2 regions of the Nostoc sp. DedQUE04 genome follow, and region 2 is predicted to be linked to the other one. Evidence: riboswitches for the same ligand, from Rfam matches in the RefSeq annotation. Region 2 holds a riboswitch; the other holds the start of a gene.

Region 1 (9,860 bases), on a different contig from region 2:
GCCAACGGTGCTGTGGTTGTGATGAGTGGTATGGTTCGCAATCAAACCGATGGTAAACCTGTGATTGCTCTAGAGTATCAAGCTTATGAACCGATGGCGTTGCGGATATTTTATCAAATTGCTACTGATATTCGCTTATCTATGTCTGATGTGAATCGAGTCGCGATTTATCATCGTGTTGGACGTTTGCAAGTTGGGGAAATCAGCGTTTTAGTAGCTGTGGGTTCTCCTCATCGGGGTGAGGCGTTTGAAGCTTGCCAATATGCTATTGATACGCTCAAACACAATGCCCCTATATGGAAGAAAGAACATTGGCAAGATGGTTCTAGTACCTGGGTAAGTATTGGTGCGTGTGAAACATCAGGAGAAAATTGTTGATTTGACAAAGAATTCAGAAATCAGAATGGGCTACGCCCCGCTGCGCTAACAGAAGTCAGATTGACAAAATCTTGACAAGCATAGGTAAAATGCTATCCTCTTTTTCCAAATGTATTGAACTCATCGACACCACTCGCCAGAAACTTGAAAAGCGTCATAACTTCTCTACGAGACGCTGCGCGAACGTTGAATGGTGTCGATTGTTTTCACAGTAAGGGTTTCTAGCTAGAAAATCGATTGCTTATTGAGAATTACTTACTGGTTGTTGAAAATTTGAAAAGTGGTGTCGATTTTGTTGCTGTGCAAAAGTACTCTTAACAAACTCTGCAATCTCTATACGATTCCCACCGGGATCTCGGAGGAAAAACCGCACGCATCCTGGAAGTGGTCGTTGGTCGGGAATAATTTCTATCCCATGCTCTTTTAGGTGTTCTTCAAAAGCGTTCAAGTTATCGACTTGGAAACAAAAATGCCGTCTTGATGCTTGGTTATTGGCGTTTTTCTCTCTACTAACGTGCAGTTCAATATCTCCCAATTTGTACCACGCTCCTGAATCATTTTTGATGACATCAGGTCTGGCAATTTCAGTCAATCCTAAAACTTTACTATAAAAAAACAGCATTGCTTCCTCCACTTCCAGAGGATAGGTTACTTGAATATGATGAACTGCATTAAGCTTCATAAATTTTTCTCCTAATTTGGGTTAAAGTTGGTAGCGCTACAATCACCTTTTGCTGTAATACTGGCGTATTTTTAAAGTTTTTCTGTTCAAACTCACCAAACATCTATATAACAAGCTTTCCCATACTGATGCGTTCTTCAATGAGATAGCCAAGTTTTCTATAAAACTCAACTACTTCTGCGTTGGAGACACGAACTTGGAGATTGATTTTGAGGCATCCCATCGCTATCAATACTCTCTCTGCGTGCTGCACTAGCTTGCTACCAATACCCTGTCGTTGATACTGAGGACTGACCGCAACTGTGTATAGCCAACCGCGATGCCCGTCATATCCTGCCATGATAGTCCCTACAATCACAGAGTTAATCTCAGTAACGAAAAACAACTCAGGTTGTACAGCAAGCTTCTGACTGATTACCAATTTTGGGCTGCTGTGCGACGGATTATTAGGAAACACCTCATCCCACAAAGCACTGACTAATTCAGCATCAGATTCTTGGTATGGTCTTATATTCATCTACATCTCTAAATCAAAGCACTTGCCTTTGCACATTGTTTGTGAAATACTACTCTTAAACTACGACAAATCGATATATTTTAAGTAGTATTATACAAAAATTACCATAAAACATCGCGTCCTGAAAGCAATTACAGGCGAATCCCTAAGATGACAAACACAGAAATTCGCACTGCTCAAGTTAAAGTCCCTAACGGAGATTTGCAAATTGATGCTTACTTAGCTGAACCAGCACAAAAGGGAACCTTCCCAGCCGTAATCGTGATTCAGGAAATTTTTGGGGTTAATATTCACATTCGGGAAGTTGCTGAAAAATTTGCCAAAGAGGGGTATGTAGCGATCGCACCGACTTTATTTCAACGCACCGCTCCCGGTTTTGAGGGTGGATATACTCCTGAAGATGTCCAGCAAGGGAGGGGTTATAAGGAGCAGACAACAGCAGAGGAAATATTGAGTGATATTAAAGCTGCGATCGCTTATCTAAGAACCTTACCAAATGTACAAGGAGATGCGATCGGCTCTATTGGTTTCTGCTTTGGTGGTCACGTCGTTTATCTAGCTGCCACTTTACCAGATATTAAAGTTACAGCTTCCTTCTATGGTGGCGGTATTCCCAACTCAACTCCCGGCGGTGGAGAAGCAACCATCACCCGCACTCCAGAGATTAAAGGCCCCATTTACGCCTTCTTTGGTCTTGACGATCAGGGAATTCCCTTAGAACATACAGAACAGATCGAGGCAGAACTGAAGAAAAATCAGATTACTCATGCTATCTTCCGTTATCCCGGTGCAGGGCATGGCTTCTTTTGCAATCATCGGGCCAGCTACAATGCCGAAGCTGCTGCTGATGCTTGGAAAAATGTTCAAGAACTATTCCAAAAGAACCTTCAGCTTCAAAAAGTCTAAATTTTTAGGTTAGGAGCAATACAACACTAGAGGCGCACATCTGTGTGCCTCTACAACTGAACATAGGCAAAATAAGTCAAAAGCAAATTAAAAAACAAAGTATCACGTCCATGATTTCCGCCTTCAAACAACCACAAGTTAAGATTTTCCAAGGTTTTTCACTATTCCTTTTACCTGGATTATTAGCAATCTCAACAACCTTAATCAGTTGCTCAGTCCAAACCCCAAATTCAGCAAATCAAACCATTGGCTTGAAAACCAAAGTTGTCCGAATGGGGTATCAAAGTTCTGGGGATATTTTCAGACTTAAAGGATTGATCGAAAAACGTCTAAAGCCTTTAGGTATTTCCGTGGAATGGGCGCAATTTGCCGCCGGGCCACAACTGATGGAAGCGATGAATGTGGGCAGGGTTGATATTGGCTCTGTAGGCGAGACTCCCCCGATATTTGCCCAAGCGGCTGGCACATCTTTAGTTTATATTGCTAGTAATAAACCCAGTACCGGGAAAGGAAGCGGAATTATCGTTCAAAAGAATTCACCGATTCGGACTTTAGCCGATCTCAAAGGTAAAAAAGTAGTTTTTCAAAAGGGTTCTGCTTCCCATTACTTATTAATAAAAGCTTTGGAAGAGGCTGGTTTAAAATATACTGATATTCAAGCTCTTAGCCTCCCTCCTTCAGAAGCCCGTGATGCTTTTATTCAAGGAAAAATTGATGCCTGGGTAACTTGGGACCCTTATTTAGCCGTGGCCCAAAAAAAAGCAAATGCTCGTGTTTTGAGAGATGCTAGTGGCATTTCTACTCAGGGCGGATATTACATGGCAGCGCGAAAATTTGCCACAGAAAACCCGAAATTAGTGCGATTAGTTCTTGAGGAGATAGATAACACAGGGCAATGGGCTGAGAAAAATCGATCGGAAGTTGTAAAACTGACTATTCCTCATCTCAAAATTGATGAAGATATTTTAACAACAATGGTTGGAAGGCGAACTTACGGTATAAGACCCATTACGCCTGAAATTATGGAAAAACAACAGAAAATTGCAGATTTATTTGCCAAAGAAAAAGTGATTCCTAAACCCATCAATATTAAGGAAGCGATGCTGACTAGCGAACAATATGCAGCTATAACACCGGAAACCATTAGCCAGAAATAGCGCCAGGAGATAAGAAAATGGAAGTTTTTTGGTATTTGCCGACCCAGGGAGACGAGCGTTATTTAGGTACTACAATCGGCAGGCGACCAGCCACTTATCCCTATATGCAGCAAATCGCCCAAGCTGTTGATAAATTGGGCTATGGCGGGATGTTGATTGGTACCGGACAAAAACAAGATACTTGGATTGTCGCTACTTCATTAATTTCAGTTACGGAACGCTTGCGGTTTCTTGTAGCATTTCGTCCGGCAATTATGTCGCCTTCTTTGGCAGTTAGAATGGCTGCGACTTTTGACCAGATTTCTAATGGTCGAATTATTCTGAATGTTGTCACTGGTGGCGACACCAAAGAACTTGCAAAAGATGGGATTTTCTTAGATCATGACCAGCGTTATGAACTCACAGATGAGTTTTTGACAATTTGGCGATCGCTCATGCAAGGTGAAGAAGTAACCTATAGTGGTCGCCATTTGCAAGTTCAAGGCGCTAAACTCCAATTTCCTCCCGTACAAAAGCCTTATCCCACCCTATATTTTGGCGGTTCTTCAGATGCGGCGCTCCAAGTTGCTGCCAAACACATTGATGTATATTTAACTTGGGGTGAACCACCAGATCGAGTTGCCGAAAAGATTGCAAAAGTACGCCAATTAGCAGCAGAACAAGGTAGAACAGTCCGCTTTGGAATTCGGATGCACGTCATAGTCAGGGAAACTACGCAAAAAGCTTGGGATGCAGCCAACGAACTGATTCAGTATGTCGATGATGAAACCATAGCAGCTGCACATCAGCGGTTTGCTCAGTCTGAATCAGAAGGACAACGCCGCATGGCCCAACTGCATAAAGGTAATCGCAAAAACCTAGAAATTAGCCCCAACTTATGGGCAGGTGTTGGCTTAGTGCGTGGAGGTGCTGGGACTGCCTTAGTTGGAGATCCAGACACAGTTGCAGCGCGAATGCTAGAATATGCCGATTTAGGAATTGATACCTTTGTTTTCTCAGGGTATCCCCATCTCGAAGAAGCTTATCGAGTTGCAGAATTATTATTTCCCAGGTTGCCGTTACAAACTCCAGCGATCGCATTACCGCAGCAGGTTGCAAGTACATTCAGTGAATTTGTTACCAAAACAGATTTACTCAAACCCCAGCCAGTGTAAGCAATTCAAAATCCAAAAACTAACGTGATTTAACTCATAACACCCTAGTACAACATTGCATAAATTCGGCAAAACTCTGCGTTCCTCTGCGCTACGCCAGTTGCTACAACGCTGGGAAACCGCGCAACGCACTGGTTTAACTTTGCGTGCCTTTGCGTTTAAAAACACAACGATTTTACAAAAAAAAGCATGAGTACGAAAAAACCTCAACTTAGATTAGGTGCATTCTTGCCCAGCACTGGTCATCACGTAGCGTCATGGCGACACCCCGAAGCGCAAGCTAATGCTGGTTTGAACTTTCAGCATTATAAAAAGCTGGCACAGACAGCAGAACGCGGCAAATTTGACATGATCTTCTTTGCAGATGGTGTGGCTGTGCGCGATGCCTACGGCGGGCTACGCCAACGCAATCAAAGCGCCGACCTTTTGAGCCGGAATGGCAAACTCGTCCACTTTGAACCTCTTACCCTGTTGTCGGCTTTATCTGTAGTGACGGAAAACATCGGTTTGACGGCCACAGTATCAACCACCTACAACGAGCCTTATCATCTCGCCCGCAAATTTGCATCATTAGATTATCTTAGCGGTGGCCGTGCCGGTTGGAATCTCGTAACTTCTGCTACCGAAGCTGAAGCGTTGAACTTCAATCGGGAAAAGCACATGGAGCATACCCTACGTTATCAACGTGCCAAAGAGTTTGTGGATGTAGTCACGAAACTCTGGGATAGTTGGGAGGACGACGCCTTCTTACATGATAAGGAATCGGGTATTTACTTCGATCCAAATAAACTGCACGTTCCCAACCACAAAGGCGAGCATTTTTCAGTACGCGGCCCGCTGAATGTGGCGCGTCCCATCCAAGGTTATCCGGTGATCATTCAAGCTGGATCTTCCGAGGATGGTAAGGAGCTAGCTGCACAAACGGCGGAGGTAATTTTCACTGCCCAACAGACCTTGGCAGAAGCTCAGGCATTTTATACAGATGTGAAGGGGAGACTGGCTCAATACGGGCGCTCACCTGACCATCTTAAGATTATGCCAGGTGTATTCCCAGTTATCGGCAAAACTGAGCAAGAAGCTAAGGACAAATTCGATCGAATTCAGGAGTTGATCGATCCGGTAGTCGGCTTAAATTTGCTTGGCTCAATGATCGGTGGATTTGACCTATCTGGCTATCCATTGGACGGGCCGTTGCCGGAGTTACCAGAGACTAACGGGGGTAAAAGCCGTCAGCAACTTCTGACTGACCTAGCCAAGAGAGAGAATTTAACGATTCGACAACTGTATTTATCGATAGCTGGAGCGCGTGGGCATCGTCAGATTCTAGGCACACCAGAACAAATTGCCGATCAGCTAGAAGATTGGTTTGTCAATGGTGGGGCAGATGGCTTTAATATTATGCCGCCCTGGTTGCCCGGAGGATTGGATGAGTTTGTAGACTTGGTAATTCCTGAATTGCAACGTCGCGGTCTGTTCCGTACAGAGTATGAAGCAGGAACCCTGCGCGAAAATCTTGGTTTACCTCGTCCGGTAAATCAGTTTAGCAAAGTTGCTACTCGTGAAGCGGCGATCGCCTAACTTTTTCTAAAGCAAGTTTTGCAACAAAAAGGCTCAAGCATTCCTGCCTGAGCCATAACTAAATTCAATTTATAGATTAGCTTCAAGAACTATATCTTTCGATCGGTAGTGGATCAGCTCAGTTAAAATTTATCACCATAGTAATGTAAGATAATTATCTGGATGATGTCTGGTTGATATCTATAACCTCAACAAAGTCTAAATTACTAAAGCTGAGAGTTGGGAAACTCCGGTGAAATTCCGGGACTGTGCCGCAGCTGTGATGGGATGACCCAAGTCAGAATGCCAACTCTCAGGATGTCCTCAAGACACACTCACCGTCTACTCCCTGCGTTGCACGGGGAAGGAGTTCTAAGTTTGGTTTCTAGATTTGCCACTTGTCCTGGCTTGTTTTATGCTACTCCTGCCGCAGATGGTATATTATCTCGCGTTAGAATACCAGGTGGAATTATTAGTAGTCAGCAGTGCCGTGCGATCGCAGATATAGCAGAGCAGCACGGTGGCGGCTATATAGATGTGACTAATCGAGCCAACCTACAAGTTCGTGAAATCCGCACGGGGATAAATGCTGAGGTTCTGAAGTACCTACAAAATATGGGATTGGGTTCTGACAATACTGTTGTAGACCAAATCCGCAATATTATGACCAGTCCAACTGCTGGTATCGATCCCCAAGAATTAATCGACACTCGCCCCTTTGTCCAAGGTTGGGATGATTATATTGCTGCACATCCCGCGCTTTCGGGACTGTCGGCAAAATTTAGCGTTTGCTTTGATGGTGGTGGGATAATTCAGGTGTGCGATCGCTTGAATGATATCGCCTTTGCAGCTGTCTTACTTAACGATCGGGTTTATTTTCGTCTCTATCTCAGTGTTGGCGAGAAAAGTCAACCTCCCAGCGATACGGGAATTTTGTTACCACCAGAGGAATGTTTGCCCGTCTTAGCAGCTTTGGCGGATGTCTATCTAGCTTATAGTCATCCTACGAGTAAGCGGCGGCTACGTTTGAGAGAGTTATTGAATACTTTGGGTTGTGAAAATTATCTCCAAGAAGTTGAGCAGCGTTTACCTTTTTCTTTTTTGTACAGTGAAATAAGAAAAGACCTACTCTCCGAGCAAGGCAAGCTACGGTGTACACACAAGTCTGAAACAGTTCACTCATCAGAGCTTAAGCGTAAGTTTTACCCCTCCCTAACCCTCCCCTTGGAAAGGGGAGGGAACTGTATTTCTAGTTTCCCCCCTTTCCAAGGGGGGATTAAGGGGGGTAATTCGATGTGTGTGTACACTGTAGAGGAAGGCAAAGGGGAAAAATATCAGCATATTGGCATCCATCCCCAACGTCAGCAAGGCTTATTTTACATTGGTGTTGTCTTGCCCTTGGGCCGATTGCAAAGTAGACAGATGCGGGGTTTAGCAGATTTAGCAGCAAAATACGGCAGTGGAACTCTCAGGCTAACCCCTTGGCAAAATTTGCTCCTTACAGATATTCCTCAGCAATGGGTTGCTGATGTCCAAGGTGAAATTGCTTTATTAGGATTAGATTTTTCTGCAAACAACGTCAAGGGTGGATTAGTTGCCTGTTCGGGAAAAAAGGGTTGCACCGCTTCTGCCACTGACACTAAAAGTCATGCGTTGGCATTGGCAGAGTATCTTAAAACTCGCGTTACTCTTGATTACCCAGTTAATATCCACTTCACTGGCTGCGAAAAATCTTGTGCCCAGCATAGCAAAAGTGATATTACTCTCCTCGGCGTCACCATTGAGGCTGAAAATAGAACTGTGGAAGGCTATCACGTTTATGTTGGTGACAGTAATCAGAAATTCGGACGCGAACTATATCAATATGTAACTTTTGCCGAACTACCTGCATTAGTAGAGCGGATGCTATATGTATATAAAATTCAACGCTTAAATTCTAATGAGTCCTTTGGGGAATTTGCTAATCGATATCCAATAGCACAATTACAGCAGTTATTTAATAAACACTTAGAAAATGGAACCACAGATAAATACAGATGATTGATTCCTCCCTTTCTCTGACTCTGTGTTCTCTGCGGTTAATTAAATTAGGTATTCTTCTATTAAAAAAGAAGTATCTATACTAACTAACAAATCAATCCAAAATTTAAAATCTAAAATCCCAAATTGAATGCCCGACTATATCCGAGATGCCAACGAAATTTACCGTAATTCCTTCGCAATCATTCGGTCAGAAGCGAACCTAGATGTGCTGCCACCAGATGTAGCAAAAGTTGCTGTGCGTCTAATTCATGCCTGTGGAATGACGGATATTGTCACTGAGTTGGGATATTCACCAACAGCAGTGCAATCCGCAAGGGCAGCACTGGCAGCAGGAGCGCCAATACTGTGCGATTGCCGAATGGTTGCCGATGGCGTTACCAGACGGCGGTTGTCTGCAAACAATCAAGTTATCTGTACCCTCAACGAGCCAGAAGTGCCAGAACTTGCCCAGCGTATGGGTACTACAAGGTCGGCCGCAGCTATAGAATTATGGCGATCGCACCTGGAAGGCTCAGTAATTGCAATTGGGAATGCGCCCACAGCCCTGTTCCGACTGTTAGAAATACTCGATGAAGGAGCTACTAAACCTGCAATTATCTTGGGCTTTCCAGTGGGGTTTGTCGGTGCAGCCGAATCAAAAGCCGCACTGGCAGCAGATAGCAGAAATGTACCATTTTTAACCTTACACGGTCGGCGCGGTGGAAGTGCGATCGCGGCAGCAGCAGTTAACGCCCTGGCAACGGAGGAAGAATGAATATGCAACCTAAAGGTCGTCTTTATGGAATTGGTGTCGGCCCGGGCGATCCCGAACTATTGACCCTCAAAGCGCTGCGGTTATTACGTGCGGCTCCTGTAGTAGCTTATCAATCAGCCACAGATAAAGAAAGTATCGCTAGAGCGATCGTGGCGCAGTATCTTCCTGGCAATCAAATCGAGGTACTATTTCACCTCCCCCGCGCTTTGGAACCAGAAAAGGCAAAATCTATTTATGACCAGGAAATTGAACCAATTGCCGAGCATCTAGCAGCAGGTCGAGATGTCGTGGTACTGTGCGAGGGCGATCCATTTTTCTATGGTTCATTTATGTACCTGTTCACGCGGTTATGCGACCAATACGAAACAGAAGTTGTCCCCGGAGTTTCCTCGCTGATGACTTGTCCGGTAGCCTTGGGTGTACCTTTCACCTACTACAATGATATTCTCACAGTCTTACCCGCCCCGTTGCCAGCAGAAGAACTGACTACACATCTGCTGATGACTGATGCCGCCGCAATTATGAAGCTAGGTCGTCACTTTACCAAAGTACGAGATATCCTGCATAAATTAGGGCTAGCGTCACGAGCAAGATATATTGAGCGGGCATCAACATCACAGCAACGTATCATCCCCCTAGATGAAGTCGATCCAGCCGAGGTACCCTATTTCTCAATGATTGTAATTCCCACCAAAAATCGACTATAGACTGA
Region 2 (9,860 bases):
AATTTTATCAGCAAGACGCAAAGCTAAATTTAAATCGTGAGTTGAAAGGAGAATAGCCTGATTAGTTTCCCGTGCTAACTGACGCAACAACTGCATAATTTCCACCCGTCGCGGTAAATCTAGAAATACTGTTGGCTCATCAAGTAACATAACAATAGGCGACTGAGCCAACGCACGCGCAATCATAATTTTTTGGCGTTCACCATCACTTAATTCGCTAACTTGGCGTTGTGCTAAGTGTACTGCTCCTACAGATTTTATTGCCCAATGTACTATTGCTTCATCTTCGGGTGTCAAATTTCCCCACCAATCAGTGTAAGGATATCGCCCCAGAGTTACCAAGGTGTAGGCTGATAGCATTCCGACATCAACTTTCTCGGTGAGTACCAAACTCAGGCGTTTGGCTAATTCTTGTGGTGCTAACTTGTAAATATTTTCTCCTAAGAGTCGCACTTCACCTGATATTGGGGGTTGCATTCCGGCGAGCGATCGCAGTAATGTAGATTTACCCGCACCATTAGGGCCAAGTAAGCATACAAGTTCCCCAGCTTGCAGAGATACCGAAATATCCGATGCAACACACCGAACAGTTTTTCGGGATGTTTTATAACCAATAGTCAAATTGTGAGTAGTTAAAATTGCATCATTCATGACGGAAAAGATTTTTGGGAATTACGCCGCAGAATTACCCAAGTCACAACAGGAGTTCCAATTAAAGCGGTGACAGCATTTAAAGGTAAAACCATCTGACTTACCGCAAGTTGAGAAAACAAATCTGCAAACAATGCTAAGATTGCACCCATCATTGTTACACTAGGGATTAATATTCGATGGTCGGAAGTATTGAACAGACTACGACATAAATGGGGAATAGCCACACCTAGAAACGCTATAGGACCACAAAAAGCGGTAATTGCTCCAGCTAATATAGATGCACTAGTAATAATTGAAAATCTAGTTTTTTGCATAGTTAAACCTAGACTACGTGCATAAGATTCACCGAGCAAAAGTGCATTCAAAGATTTTGATTGCAACACTGCTCCTAATAAACTCAAAATTATCACAGGAATTAAAACAACTAACTGTCTCCAAGTCACCCCAGCAAAACTACCAAAAGTCCACATAATATAACTTTGGATACGTTCTTTTGAGCTAAACTGCAACAAAATACTAACAATTGCACTAGTAGCATAACCAAACAATAAACCTAAAATTAATAGTGTCATCGTATCTTGCACTCGGCGATAAACAACTAACATCATCCCTAAAACCGATGCTGCGCCGAGACTTGCGGCTATGACTAAACCAAAATCACTAATTATCCCCAAATCTACTAATAATGTTGGTGTTGTAGCACTTGCTGTCAGCACAACTAACGCTACACCTAAACTTGCACCAGAACTAATTCCCAATACAAAAGGCCCCGCTAAAGGGTTTTTAAATAGGGTTTGCATTTGTAACCCACTCACACCTAAAGCCGCACCTGCTAAAGTTGCAGTTAAAGCTTTAGGTAGGCGAAATTTGAGAATAATATGAGTCCATGTTACCTTCTCTGGTTCAAGTCCTAGCAAAATTTTTATTACTTCATTAAGAGGAATATCAACTGAACCTAAAGCCAAGTCTAATAAAAAAGCCAAGATTAAACTTATAAGTATAATTAAGAAAATAATGGTTTTAAAAACCGGAGATTTTTGGGTTAATAAGGTAAGTTTCAATTTATATTTTTCGTTTAACATTATTAATTAAGTTTGTGATAATAAAATAGTTTATGGTTAGGTAATATCTCTGGATGCAGTATTTTAATCAAATCAGATAAAACCATATCTGGGTTACTAATTCCGCTTTCCCAGTAATCATTACCTCCACTTTCATTCACACGGGCATTATTATTGTAAAGATTGCCTGTTTTCACAGCCTTAAAATCAGCATAGCGATTATCTTCTGCGACTAAATCCTTTAATTTCTTCCAAGATTGACTAAAATTCAACCAGTAGTCAGAATTGGCTGCACGTTCCAAAACAACTTCAAAAGATAAAGGTAAACTACCAGAGGATTTATCATCACTCCAGAGATAATTTGCTCCTGCGTCAGCCAGATATTTAGCTACGTAACTTTTACCCCCAGGCATATACCAAGTTCCTTTAAAATTGAACCCAACAAATATAGCTGGACGATTTTTTACAGCTTTAGCTTTTTGAGCTACTCGTTCATATTTATTAGCAATTTCACTAAATATTTTTTCTGCTAGCTCGTCTTTATTAAAAAACGAAGCAGTAAATTTTAACCATTCGCTTTTTCCCAGTGGCGTGTCTTCCATATATTCAGAATTTATCCCCACTTTCAAACCCGCCTCTGTAAGTTTAGTATAACTATCAGTTTGGGAATTTCCAGTACCAAAAGTTGTTACCAAGTCAGGATTTAATTCTAGTACTTTCTCTATATCCACATTGGAATTATCACCTACCTGTGCTAATTTCCCGGCTTTGATTCTCTCGACTACATCAGGAGTATTGACTTGTTTACTATTACTAATACCAATCAGTTTCTCAACTACACCTAATTTCGCTAGGTGAGGTAAATGAGTAGTAGATAGAGAGACTATGGAATTAATGGGAACTGTAATTACCCGTGCTTGATTAAATTCTTTTGGTGTGGGAGTTCCACATTGGACTAAAACATATTGAAACTTTGTGTTGGCATTCTGCCAAGGATTTTTTATAGTGACAATTTTGTAGTGTTTATGATACTCTACTGCGAAGCCTGTTGCATGAGTAATCTTAATTTTATTAGGGAAGTAATCAGTATTGGGGTCATATTTTTGAATACAGCCGTTATTATTGGTATTTGTATATGTGTTAATTGCTGTACTATGGCAAGCAATAATTAAAGTGGCAATTAAGAAAAATTGGCATAAAAAAATAATGGGTTTTAAGTGATGATATTTTACCAATTTCATGGGGTTTGAGTAAATAGAATTTTTCTCACGCAGAGAGGCGCAGAGAGTGACAGAAGAGAAAAGAAAATGAACTAAATAAAATCTGTTTTATGTCTTCGCGTGAGATTCTTAAAAATAGAAGTTATACGGAATTTGGTGGATAGCAATGTTCAATAACTTTGTTACCTTTTACCAAATGTTCATTCACAATAGTTTCCGCTATATTTGAGTTAACGCGAGTGTACCAAGTCCTATCATCAGAATAAAATACTACTGGCCCTTGTTGGCAAACTTCCAAACAGCCAGATGTTCTTACTTCTATGTCTAAACCTGCATTTTCAACTGCGGATTTTAAAGCATCAAATGTGGGTTGCCATTTGCGTGAAGGAAGACAGCGAGTAGAGGTACAAACTGAGATATAAGAATGTTTGAGGGGGTTTTTAGTAAACGGTATAGGCTGGTTTCCCAATACATAAATATCTCGTAGTTCCTCATAAAAAGCTAACTTTGATAAATTCGGCTTACCTTCTGGTAATAAATTCTCACCTTCTACATACGGATTTGGCAAGAAAATAGTCATGAGGTTTTCATCTGCACCATTCCAAAAATCTATTCCCCAACTTCTAGGGATACCTTCTGCATTAAACCGTCGATAAAATGCAGCACGATTTACTTGACGTTGTTGCCTTAATTCCAAAGGAGTCTTACAATGAGGGCCACCTAAATTTGCCTCTATACATAGATGCAAATGCCAGCCTTCTGTGACTACTGTGAGATATCCATCATAGAGAATACAAATTTTGGGTGGAGCATTAAATTCTAATTCTAATACACCTCCTTGAACAATATGTCCTACCCCTACCTGCTGCCAATTTTGCTGAAATAAAGTGTAAAGTAGCGACGACAAAACATCGGTACTAGAATCAAAATATTCATATTCAATAGACCCCCCCGTAGATAAAGCCTCAATCACAACCTTATTTACTGGAGTTACCCAACAATTAAATTCAGTCATTCAAAACTCCTCTCTGCGTGAAAAAACTCTTGACTTCAAAACGTAGAACTCAACCCAACTTGAAAAACCCTCCCCCCATCAGGATAACCAGGAAATAATTGGTATCTCTGGTTAAAGATATTATCCAGACTGCCTGTTAATATTAAGTTATCACTGAGAGAAACCCGCATTTTGAAATCAAAAGTAGTATAACCAGACAAAAATTCTGTATTAGTATTGTTTATGGGATATGCACCCAAAGAATGCATCAGTATTCCAGCATATAAACCTTGAGAAGTTTCATAAGAAAGTCCTGCATTTAAACTATCTGCACCTGCGAATCGTAATTCTTTATCAACTTCAACAGAATTTGTACTTTTCAAAATCCGGGGATCATTTGCTGTATAACTAACAAAAGCGTAGATATTCTTCGCTAGCTGCAAATTTAAAACCGCTTCGATTCCCGTAGTCCGAACCTTACCAATATTTTCGTAAGTAGCTACCGGAACAGCAAAGTTATAGGCGATTAAATCTGATATTGTATTGTTAAAATAGGTCAAGCGCAATAAACCAAAATTGCCTAGCTTCTGGTCAATTCCAATATCATAACTATCGCCTTTCTCTGGACGAAGATTAGGATTACCAACGTAACTACCACCATTGGCATATAAGCTGAAAAGATTCGGCGCACGGAAATTCTTGATATAATTAGCTCTGAGAGTGGTAGTATCTGTAAGTGCAAATTTTGCTCCTACACTCGGTGATGTAAAAGAGCCATTTGTCAAGCTGCTAAAATCTTGGCGTAAACCTAAGTTGGCAGTGAAACCAGGGGTAAAGTTAATTTCATATCTAGCAAATAGCGCCCCTTGACTAATACTATCGTCGTAAGTGACTGTTTTTGTATTAGCAGAAAAGTCGAATGTACTATTAGTAGCTGATACATTGCGATAATCAAAGCCATAAACTAAGGTTTGATTATGAGCAAATTTCCAACTGTGTTGTGTTTGCAATCCATAAGAAGTCTGCCCATTATCATACCGTGCTTGGGATGAATTGCGACTATCATAACGAGTGTTAAGGAAATCTGCGTAAACTCTTGCTGTTAGTAGTGAATCATCCCCACCTCCTAATTTTGAGTTCCAGGTTAAATCGGTGAGAACTTGGTCTGTGTATTTGCGATCGCTATCAGTCAATGAGTTAAAATAACCTTGACCATACAATGGTTCAGGAATGGGGACTCCTCCTGGAACTCCTTGGTCTTTACCTAAATATAGAGTTGACAAGGTTAGGGTGTTACGCTTTCCTAAATCCGCCTCTAGCTTGACATTAAAGTTATTGTAGAGAACATCATTATTTTCCCTAGTTCCCTTGAAATTAGCTTCTGGGATAGAAAAAGGATAGTTATTTTCGGCTTCGGTACGGTTGTAACCTACAACCCAACCAATATTGCCGACTTTCCCACTATTACTGATAGTCTGCTGATTTAACCCATACGCGCCAAGGGTGACTCCCGCTTGTGTCGTCACTTTTTCTGTGGGACGACGAGTGATGATGTTAATCACTCCCCCAATTGCATCGGAACCATAAAGAGTAGAACCACCACCTGGTAACACTTCGACTCTTTCAACGATATTGGTAGTAAATTCTGAAAGGTCAAAACCACCAGAACCTAAATCGTTAATTGGTCTACCATCAAGCAAAATTAAGACTTGTGCAGAGTTAGAACCTCGGATAAATTGACCGCTTAAGGCATTCACTTCTGTGCCAACTGTACCATCAGGTAAGATACCTGTCAGAAATTTTAGTGCTTCTCTGACAGTTCTAGCACCCTGCGCTTCCATTTCTTCACCCGTAATCACATAAACTGGACGGGTGGAATCTTTCACTGTCCCCTCGCGGCGAAAGGGTGAGTAAACGGGTTCATTCAATAGCTTGTCGATGACTGTTAATTCAATATCTGGTTCTTCCGTGGATGCTGGAGTATTTTCAGGTGTTACTTGTGCAACTGGTTGTAAGTCTCTTGCAGTACCTTCATACTTGGGAAACTCAGATATTTGTGGAACTTGATTAGCGATGGCTATGTATCCCCCACATACCATCGCATAGATTGTGGTAAAAACGAAGATTTTTGAGAAAAATTCACAATAAGTAACGACACGGGAAGTGGACATGAAACTCCTCGTTTTCAGTAAAAACAGGTATTTATTTGTGCTATGAGTTTTTGGGATTTAGGTTTTAACTAGCTTGCTGCAATGCATTACTAAACCTAAATCATGGTGGATACTATTTGGATAGCAAAAAATACTTTGTGGTATTCCTTATGGATACCCAAATTACTATAGAACAACCCAAAATTGAGTATCGTTACCAACAGCGAAGCGAATTAGTAAAACTTGCAGAGGGTACTGTCTTAAAACAGTATCTATACCCATGAAATTTATTAATCAAATGTATCATCTGTGCCTCGCAGATAAATGTTTTGTGTCTAGAGTGAGTCGGCGGGCATTCTGACTTTGAGACACGTTCTATTCGTCTCATTACAGCTGCGGGACAGCGCCGGATTTACACCGAACTTTCCCCCTTGCGCCTGATGGCTGCTCACCATCAGAACCGACAGTTATGTGTCACATTACCATAGTTATTGTGTATATGTAAATTCAGTCGATAACAATTTTGATTCTCTATATCACTGACTAGATATGAAATTAGACTTGTGCTACAGATAACACGCATAAAGTAAATCCCCTAACTGATAGTAAAGGGGACTTTGCGGACATTGTAGATTTAATTTCGTCAGGTGTATTACATTCCTAACGTATTTTTGGGGAGGTTATAAAACAGAGTTTTGCATTTACTTTAATCTACATTCCTTAAGGTAACTGAGTTAATTTTGGTTGGTCTAAATATTTATATACCAACTGAGAAACTTGACGAACAAAATCCCTACCTTTAGTGTCATTGTAAGGTCTTCTCACAAAAATCCCTGCTAAGTAACGCTTGCCATTAGGCATCTCAATAATACCTGCATCCCCAATAACAAACCCAATATCACCTGTTTTATGAGCAATTATTGCTCCCGAACCCAAACCGGCTGCCAGCAACTTTTTGTTATGGCAATGATTTAAAATGTCTAATGCCTGGGAGCGACTCGCATCTGAAATTAACTTATGATACTAAATCAATGCTGATAATTTTACTAAGTCGGCGGGACTGGTGGTATTAGTTCCCTTAAAATCTCCCAATAAATGACGAATTACAGTATTTTTCAATCCCCAACTGTGAAACCGTTGATTTAATTTTACCTTACCACCCAAACGGTCAATAATCATGTTTGTGGCGGTATTATCGCTGATGCTAATCATTTTGTTTATGGTTTGCAGCACAGTCAACTTGGTTCCCACATGTTGATACTGCAAGTCTCCAGAGCCACTTGCAACCAAGTCTCGCCGCATTACCAGAGTGTCATTTAGTTTGATATTACCCGCATCTATTCTCTCAAATAAAGCAATCAAAATTGGAAACTTAATCGTACTCGCGGCGGGAAATACTTTGTTGCCACTAATATCCAAATAGTTACCCGTCTCTAAATCCACAAAAAACATCCCTGGCTTGAGGAAACTGTAACGAGCCATCAATGCATTAATTTGAGATTTTAGTTGTAGTATTTCCTCACCTAAAGGAACTACTCCAGCAAACATAGAAGCATTGATTGGTTTAGTGAGTATATCTGGTGGATTCAGTTTATTAATAGTTGCAATATTTTGTAAAGGCGCTTTATTTTGGAATAAGAGAACTTGGCGTTTTTGCTGGAGATTAGGGGTAATGGAAATTGGTGTTTGGGAGGATTGTTCGTCAGCCTCTATTCCCCACTCCACAACTCCCGTCGCAGCTATCTTTTCAATTGATGATAATTTAACGACCCAATGAGAGTCAGAAGAGATTCTGACTATTACACTTTGCAAAGAGACAGTATAACCAGGTGCTAATTCAATTACGAGTCGGGTTGTCTGGGGGTCAAGCTGTGCTACCCGAATTTCTTGAATCTTTGAGCCAAAGTTTTGTTTGGTTGTCGGGTAGCTCAAAGTAGTTCCTGATAAGTCAATGACAAGCCTTTTAGGGTTATCAATTAAAAAAACTCTCGGTTGAATACCTGAGTCAGTGGTTAGGTCAAGCTGATTCTGATTGGGGTCAAAGTGCCAGGATTCTAATCGAGTTGCTCTTGCAGGAGAAGATAGCAGTAAAATACTAATTAAGCTCAACAATAACCAGCGTAATTTCATACAGTATAGTGAGGAGAATATTGAATTTACTTACAGAGATTTTCAGGGAAGTAAATCAGGTCAGAACTGATTGAAAATCATAAGCAAGAAAATATAAAATGTCAAGGATTTTAGATAGTAAATGAAAGCTGATACAGTGAATATTGATTCGGCTTTATGAAAGTCGGTATAATTAAATTTACACCCGTTAAAAAAAACGGGTGGACAAAGCTTTCACAAATTACTCTAGAAGCACCCAATAACTTAGTATTTTACTATTGAGTATTAGTTGATTGAGAATCATTCTGTGTCTTTTTATCTGTACAGGGTGTGATTTTCTCTGCTGGTGAAAGATACTCACCTTCAACTCCGATAGTGATTCCTCGCGTCTGACGTAGTGCATTTATAGCTCTTGGACAATCACAGCCAAATTTGGCGTTAGCGATAGCTTACCGAAGGTATCGCAGCATCACTTTCTTCATCTGTCATATTTAGTTCTATCACTTTTTGATTATCAGCCTGAAGATTATCGGCTTTTGCCATAAAAAGGCGGTTGAAAGTTGCCAGATGAGCATTTCCACTACAGTTTTGACGTTGACAATTTAAAGTGGCTGTATGAGCATTATTTGTCGAAACATTCTCAGGTGATTTTTGCTGATTGGGATTATCTGCTTTGGCGGATTTTTCTAAGAATAAATTCAGTAGCAACGAGCTAACAAATGTTGAGCTTGCAAATAATATTAGAGGTAGTTTTTTCACTACTTTCTCCATAATATGCTATTGGACTGCATAACCTTAACACCTGAAAATTTCAATGTCAGTCTATTTTTACCATCAAAATTAAATTTTAATTATTTTATCAATAAATATCAATATATCCAGCAGTAATCATGAGAAATTATTAATGATTTTTTACATTTAATCAAGAGCATTCATTAATTATAAATACATGGAAATTGGGTAAATAGATAAAATCTAATTACCCAGTATTGGGAACAATAATTTTGAAGTTTTTAAGATTGGGGTTTTTGAAGCTTGAACTTTGCTATGAAAGCTCTATAAATCGCAATTTACAGAAAGCTTTTTTTTTTAGATGAGTATCATTGTGTTTTTACTCCTATTGAGAGGGTGTGCTGAGGTTGGAATTCTGCCCATTCTTTGCATACAGTTTGGTAACATTGGGGTGGTGTGATTGGTAATTTAGTTAAATAGAAAAACCCAGCTTGATGACCGTACTCCAATAAAAATACAACATCTTTTTGGGGATTATACTTATCTACAGCTTCGATAATATGAGCATTCATGAAGTGTCTTTGTAACAGTACGGTATCGGGTGCTGCTAACCAAGCATTTAAGAAAGCTGCAAGATTTTTACGCCCGATAAAATGCGCTTTAAATGTTTCGCCAGCCATACTTAAATGCGGAGAATTGGTGCTGCAAATCACGACACCACGTTCTCCTCCTAAATAACCTATCCAAGCGTTGTAACCAATTGCTAATATATTGGTGGCGATAAAAGCTTGTTGCCAATCTTGGGTGTTTATTTCTGGGGTCATTTTAATTAAACTCCTTGTGATAACTGCCAGAGTTGGATGGAATAACATAAATGGCTCTCAAAAATTGCACGTGCTGCTAATCCCTCGACAACTAACTTTTCTAGCCAGCGCTTAAA

What was found. Region 2 has a riboswitch for cobalamin ahead of RM049_RS15070 (TonB-dependent receptor). Riboswitches for the same ligand answer to the same signal wherever they lie in the genome.
Region 1: it holds a riboswitch for cobalamin, as region 2 does, so the genes downstream of both, cobG (precorrin-3B synthase) here and RM049_RS15070 (TonB-dependent receptor) in region 2, are expected to answer to the same signal.

What each region holds. Positions count from the first base shown of each region.
Region 1 is NZ_JAVRCA010000047.1:13,880-23,739, forward strand. It holds gene RM049_RS26370 (molybdenum cofactor biosynthesis protein MoaE) at 1-378, shown strand, start outside; gene RM049_RS26375 (VOC family protein) at 620-1,060, opposite strand; gene RM049_RS26380 (GNAT family acetyltransferase) at 1,164-1,577, opposite strand; gene RM049_RS26385 (dienelactone hydrolase family protein) at 1,728-2,483, shown strand; gene RM049_RS26390 (sulfonate ABC transporter substrate-binding protein) at 2,594-3,640, shown strand; gene ssuD (FMNH2-dependent alkanesulfonate monooxygenase) at 3,658-4,794, shown strand; gene RM049_RS26400 (LLM class flavin-dependent oxidoreductase) at 4,984-6,372, shown strand; cobalamin riboswitch at 6,550-6,681, shown strand; gene cobG (precorrin-3B synthase) at 6,655-8,391, shown strand; gene RM049_RS26410 (precorrin-8X methylmutase) at 8,522-9,148, shown strand; gene RM049_RS26415 (precorrin-2 C(20)-methyltransferase) at 9,151-9,855, shown strand.
Region 2 is NZ_JAVRCA010000018.1:29,706-39,565, forward strand. It holds gene RM049_RS15050 (ABC transporter ATP-binding protein) at 1-651, opposite strand, end outside; gene RM049_RS15055 (iron ABC transporter permease) at 648-1,736, opposite strand; gene RM049_RS15060 (ABC transporter substrate-binding protein) at 1,739-2,956, opposite strand; gene RM049_RS15065 ((2Fe-2S) ferredoxin domain-containing protein) at 3,078-3,950, opposite strand; gene RM049_RS15070 (TonB-dependent receptor) at 3,986-6,028, opposite strand; cobalamin riboswitch at 6,409-6,559, opposite strand; partial or broken gene RM049_RS15075 (serine hydrolase) at 6,800-8,209, opposite strand; gene RM049_RS15080 (hypothetical protein) at 8,627-8,947, opposite strand; gene RM049_RS15085 (hypothetical protein) at 9,289-9,744, opposite strand; gene RM049_RS15090 (class I SAM-dependent methyltransferase) at 9,750-9,860, opposite strand, start outside.